DNA from 2 places in the Paenibacillus sp. B1-35 genome. Region 2 is predicted to be linked to the other one. Evidence: riboswitches for the same ligand, from Rfam matches in the RefSeq annotation. Region 2 holds a riboswitch; the other holds the start of a gene.

Region 1 (3,154 bases), 1.2 Mb from region 2:
GGCCTTGTACAATATGGCCGCCGAATCGGCCGCCTGCTGCCATTGCACGCTCCAGATTCACCGGATCGCCCGGCTTCAAGTCCTTCAAATTCGTATGGCGAAATGTTTGCGGCATTACATCTGCCATGAAAGAGACGCCATCATAAGATGTTGACGTTAGACATACTCCATTGACAGCGATGCTGTCCCCCAGCTTCATGCCATCCAGTACCTTAGACGCACGAATGTGAAGCACCATCGCTTCGCCCCGCTTCAAGACCGATTGCAGCCTTCCAACTTCCTCAACGAGCCCGGTGAACATCGTCGTCATCCTCCTTCATGCCATTTTTAGCTTGTTCTACTTGGCGCTTGCCGAAAGGATACCCGCTAATGCACACATTATCTCCGAGCACCTCAACCTCCATATGCTGGAGATGGTATGCATCCTTCATCCGGCTCACCCCTCCGAACGCAAAGTTGCCTGGTGCTTGCTGACCGCCAACTATAAGAGGGGCGATAAACAATACGATCTTGTCAATCAACTTCTCCTTAAGCATGGCCCCATTTAGGTGTCCTCCCCCTTCGAGAAGTATCGAGCCAATATCATGTTGGCCGCACCATTCCATCATCTGATGCAGATTAACCTGTTCACCTTCTCCACACGCGACCACGTCTACTCCACGAGACTCCAGCTCCCGCCGTTTTTGCTCGCTTGCCAGCGCAGTTGTAAATATACACGTGCGTACAGAACGATCCGTCACTACCTTGGCTTCCACTGGGATGCGTAGCTTGGAGTCTACGATTAAGCGAATCGGGCTAACCCCTGGCACAGTCAGCCGTGTCGTGAGTGAAGGATTATCGGCAAGCACTGTGCCAATGCCCACCATGATTGCTTGATGGCGGTGCCTCATCGTATGGACCACTTCACGGCATTGCTCATTCGAGATCCACTTGCTGTCTCCTGAAGCCGTTGCAATTTTGCCGTCAAGCGTACTGGCTGTCTTGAGAGTAACAAACGGGAGACCGGTCGTTATATACTTAGCGAACATTTCAATGAGTGCTAGACCCTGTTCCCGAAGTACATCTACCGTTACCTCAATCCCATGTTGTTTCAGCAGTGCAATTCCTTTCCCAGCAACTGCCGGATTTGGATCGACACAAGCGATTACGACTCGAGCAACTCCAGATTCGATCAGCCTTAGACAGCAGGGCGGTGTTCGCCCATAGTGGCTGCATGGCTCAAGTGTGACATATGCAGTAGCACCTTGCGCAGCTTCCCCAGCCATCGCTAATGCATGAACTTCTGCATGGCCTTCACCGCGGCGCAGATGTGCACCAAGACCTACAACTCGTCCCTCCTTGACAATGACGCATCCAACAGCAGGATTTACATCCGTCTGTCCAAGCACACGCTCTGCCATATCTAAAGCAAGCTGCATGTACAGTTCATCATTGATGACAGTAGACATTGGCTGTCCTCCTTTCCACAAACGGATCAAGGCTAATGCAAAAAAGCCCTTCGGATCCTCCGAAGGGCATGATTGATTGAGCTTACAGGCATGTACTTTATTTCACAATACACTTTCATTTGCATACGCCAAAGACAACTGAGAACACGGATGTAATCAGTGATACATTTCCATTCAGCATATGTCAAATACGACGATACAACGATAGAAAACCTCGCGCTTCTTCCGCAGGTATCCCTCTCCAATTCGCCTGAAATGCCATGTAATTGTGAAAAAAAGAACTTTAAAGAACTAAAATCAAGTTCCTCTCTCCTGACGCCCCTTCTCCCATCCAGACTATACTGTCGGCCCTGGAGTTGCACCAGATCCACCGTGTGGACGAATCCACCCGGGTCACGGACTAAGAACGTCTTGCATACGCAAGTCTCCGTTCATCACCGCCGGTCGGGAATTTCACCCTGCCCTGAAGGTCTGTCATTTTGATTGCTATTCATTTGGTATAAATATATGCACTTAGAAGTGTACCACCTGTCTTAGCAAAATGCAACTTACGGCGCTTTACCGCTTTGCTTAAGCGAACAGTGAGCAGCAAAAAAGACGTGCATACAGCCCCGCCGTACACACGTCTCCTTTCATGCTCTTCTATTCTTCAACGATTGTTACTTGCTTCATTTTGTCGCCTTGCTTTACAGCATCCATAAGCTCCATGCCTTCAACCACTTTACCGAATACCGTATGAACGCCGTCCAAGTGAGGGAATGCGTCGTAAGTGATATAGAACTGGGAACCGCCTGTGTCCTTTCCAGCATGTGCCATTGCAAGCACACCGCGCTCATGCTTGTGCGGATTGCCTTTTGTTTCACATTTGATTGTGTAGCCTGGGCCGCCTGTACCTGTTCCGTGCGGGCATCCGCCTTGCGCTACGAAGCCAGGAATAACGCGGTGGAATGTCAAACCGTTATAGAACCCTTCGGTAGATAGCTTCTCAAAGTTTGCAACAGTACCAGGCGCATCTTGCTCATGAAGCAGAATTTTTACCGTACCGCCTTTTTCTAATTCAATCACTGCATATTTGCTCATATTTATTATCTCCTTCCATATGTACAATGCTCACGCTTGCTCATCCGATTATACGTTATTTTCAAGCAAAAAGAAAACACCCGATTTCTGTCTTATCGTTGTATACGACAATACAGGTACTCGGGTGTATGACTTCTACCTTATTCATTGTACATTCAGCCGCATGCAAATTGCACATACAACCATGCAATGAAACGTTATTTCAGCATCGGCTCCTTGCTCATGCGTGCCGGAATGCAGTCATTGCGTACGATATCTTCATGCGTTTCACGGCGCACCACAATATCTGCTTCCCCATTGCAGACGAACACGACTGCAGGTCTTGGAATCCGATTATAGTTGCTTGCCATCGAATAGTTATAGGCACCTGTACAGGATACGGCAAGCAAATCGCCCTGCTGAACCGCAGGCAGCACAGTATCCCAAATCAGCATATCTCCGCTCTCACAGCATTTTCCTGCAATAGATACCGTTTCGGTGGACTCGCATGTTGCTCGATTGGCAAGCAGAGACTCATAACGCGACTCATACAATGCAGGACGAGGATTATCCGTCATGCCGCCGTCTACAGCGACAAATTTGCGCACACCAGGAATATCCTTCACGGAGCCGATAGTATATAAAGT
Region 2 (3,154 bases):
CTACTTGATTACGAGTCATTGAGAAATCTCCCTTACATAGATTCATACAGCTTATTATAACGAAGATGAATTGCGATTCTCAATGCTCTAGCGCAACAAGGGGCTAGAAAGAGTCTGATATGTAGGGACGGAGCCTAGGGATTAACTGCTCAAGAACCTGGATGCTGCTGAAATCACCAGTAAGGATCCCGCACTCATACAATTCGAGTGGCCGCTGATAACCAAGCAGTAAAGCTGTCAATGATCGAATGTCTACATAGATATTGTTAATTGTGCTGAGTAATGGGTTATTTTGTGAGTCATTTGGAGAGAGTAATGTTGCGTGCCCCTCCTGTAAAAGAATTGAAATATTATTCCAAGGTGCATGAACATCGCGAATGCTCAAAATAATGGGTTGGTGTAAGGAAACGGGAGCAAACTGATAATGTTCTAGAAACGAAGCAACATCAACTATTCTTGCCATGAAGTTCGGATGCAGCGTACGTGGAATTCGTGGATTGTCAAGGGCAAACAGAAGCCGTTCATCCTGGTTAAGGCGCATCTCTACTTGTTTTGCCATGGAATCGTGCTGGCAAATATAATTCCACAATCCGATTCTGGATTCTGGTGTAATGCACATGAATTCCCTTACTTGCATCACAGAGTTGTTCATCGTGTACAACATATATCCTTGAGGTTGCGAATGTTCGTCATAATATACTGCCGCAGTATGATTATCATACAAGTCAAGCCACCATTTTCTATCTCGCACGAGCATGCCAGCATGCCGGAAAGACCATGCTTCATATACGTCTTCGATATCCGGAGAATGTGTCTCCTTGTAAAAGCGGCGAACCACACCACTCGGCTCATGCTGGAATGGAATCAATTCATGGTGTGTAAATTGGCATGTCATCCGATCGCTGCAAGCCTCCCAACCTAATTTGCGATAGAAAGGGAAGGAAAAGGGATTGAGCATGGATAGGGACGTTCCTGCATCTCTCATCACTTGTAAAGAATAAAGCAGCAGTTCCTTTGCGTAGCCTTTGCGCCGATATTCGGGATAGGTCGCCACTCCGGCAATGCCGCCCATTTTCAGCTTCATTTGTCCTAGATAGATTTCAAAAGGAATGATATGGAGCTTTGCAGCGAGGCGACCTTGATCGAATATGCCATATACGTCATGCTGCTCCAGGTTTTGAAGACGTTCATTGTGCTCTTCTTGTTTTATTTTGTATTGAAAAGCATATTCGGACAATGAAAAGGTTTCCCATAATTGTTCCTTATTCAAACGAACGATTGACATGATGCCCCCTCCTGGAAAGATGATTAGGTTGCGGTATATGATCTATTGTAAATGAAATGGAAAGGGATGCAATGGAGAAAAGAAATATATTTGAATTTGGTATATATATGCAAACAATGAAAAGTTTCATGAAAATGAGATATATCGTATTGCTCAAATTTAAAATCTCGATATAATGTAGACAGGGCATGTGAATAATTAAACAACATGCTACTATGTAGTTTGAATATGGATCTTCAGGGCAGGGTGAAATTCCTGACCGGCGGTATGGGCGTAGCTGCCCGAGCCCGCGACTCGCTGTTCGCTTATTCGGTTGTTTGCCGGTTAAGCAGAGAACGGAAGAACAGCGACTGACTTGGTGAGAAGCCAAGGCCGACGGTATAGTCCGGATGGAAGAAGATCTCGCACACGTTGTTTGGAACAACTGCATACAACAGGTCTAATGCGAATTTGTCTCTTCTGCATGTCTAGATCCGATATTCAACAACCTCGGAGGTTATTGAATATGGAACATCGTATCGAGGCCGACACACGAATGAACAGCTCCCGCAAAGGAGTATGGTTCGTCGCGATGGGAGCGGCATTGTGGGGTATTGGCCCACTGTTCCGGGTATGGGTAATGGAGTCGATGACTTCTACTCAGATCGTATTGATTGAGCATCTTATGCTCGCACTGTATGCGATCCCGGTATTATGGATTCACCGGAAGGAACTGCGCAACTGTACATGGAAGCATGTACTCGCACTGTTGTTCCTGTCATGGGGTGGCTCTGTCATTGCCACAATCATGTTCACAGAGGCATTTGCACACGGTGATGCGAATGGCGTACTGCTGCTGCAAAAGCTTCAACCGGTCTTTGCGATCATTTTGGCAAGATTGTTATTGAAGGAGACGCTGCCGCGTCGGTTCTCTCTTTTGCTTCTGCTTGCCATTATCGGTACTTATTTATTGACTTTTGGATGGTCTTTGCCAATTGGGCACTATAATGAAGTGATTGGCTATAGCAGTATTTTGGCACTAGGGGCAGCATTCTTGTGGGGCGGCTCTACCGTAATGGGTCGAATGCTTCTCGACAAGATGGAATATGAGACCGTTACATCTCTTCGATTTGTAATTGCGCTCCCGCTGCTTATTGTGTTAACTTCAATCGAGTCGCCAAGCTGGAATTTTGCAGCCTCAGAATGGGGAACACTTTCGTTCTATATTTTCTTGCAGGCGCTGCTTCCAGGACTAGTAAGTCTCTTGCTCTATTATCGCGGTCTATCCAGTACAAAGGCTTCTTACGCAACACTTGCGGAGTTGTCATTTCCATTGGTAGGGATGCTAATGAACTGGATTGTGTTCCATCAAGTAGTCACGGGTGCACAAATTACTGGTTTCGTTCTCATCTGGATCGCGTTGTATATCGTATCAAGACAAAATTGACAGACAATAAGGGGGCACAGCATGTGATCGGCTGTCGCTGCGAATTTGTCTTCTGAACATAAACGTAATCACATAGAACCCATCTGCAATGCCCCTGAACGCATTGTAGAAGGGTTCTATTGTGTTTTCAGAAGAAAGAATTGATCGCGATCAGGATGATGATAACGCCGCTAAGCACAGTGCTGAACTGTCCTACTGTGTACCGTCCAATTCGAATATTGGCCAGTTTATGACCAAGCAATGCGCCAGCCCATAATGTAACGAAGCTCCCAATTGCTGCGGTCAATGATATGGCAAGCGGAGACAATCCTATTAGTCCGGCACTAAGACCATTTGTCAGCGCATTGGCAGACAGCGCGACACCAAGAATAGTTGCTTCCCACAAATTAATCGTTCCTGATTTATCCTTATCTGCTTCTTCGGGCTTCTGCAGCATGCGCTCC

The links. Region 2 has a riboswitch for FMN ahead of ACQ5BJ_RS00905 (DMT family transporter). Riboswitches for the same ligand answer to the same signal wherever they lie in the genome.
Region 1: it holds a riboswitch for FMN, as region 2 does, so the genes downstream of both, ribD (bifunctional diaminohydroxyphosphoribosylaminopyrimidine deaminase/5-amino-6-(5-phosphoribosylamino)uracil reductase RibD) here and ACQ5BJ_RS00905 (DMT family transporter) in region 2, are expected to answer to the same signal.

What each region holds. Positions count from the first base shown of each region.
Region 1 covers NZ_JBCHVJ010000001.1:1,330,870-1,334,023, forward strand. Annotated here, with positions in the region: gene ribE (riboflavin synthase) at 1-301, opposite strand, end outside; gene ribD (bifunctional diaminohydroxyphosphoribosylaminopyrimidine deaminase/5-amino-6-(5-phosphoribosylamino)uracil reductase RibD) at 282-1,448, opposite strand; FMN riboswitch at 1,764-1,923, opposite strand; gene ACQ5BJ_RS05710 (peptidylprolyl isomerase) at 2,091-2,528, opposite strand; gene lysA (diaminopimelate decarboxylase) at 2,726-3,154, opposite strand, start outside.
Region 2 covers NZ_JBCHVJ010000001.1:176,891-180,044, forward strand. Annotated here, with positions in the region: gene ACQ5BJ_RS00895 (hypothetical protein) at 1-19, opposite strand, end outside; gene ACQ5BJ_RS00900 (GNAT family N-acetyltransferase) at 104-1,285, opposite strand; FMN riboswitch at 1,514-1,690, shown strand; gene ACQ5BJ_RS00905 (DMT family transporter) at 1,791-2,711, shown strand; gene ytaF (sporulation membrane protein YtaF) at 2,839-3,154, opposite strand, start outside.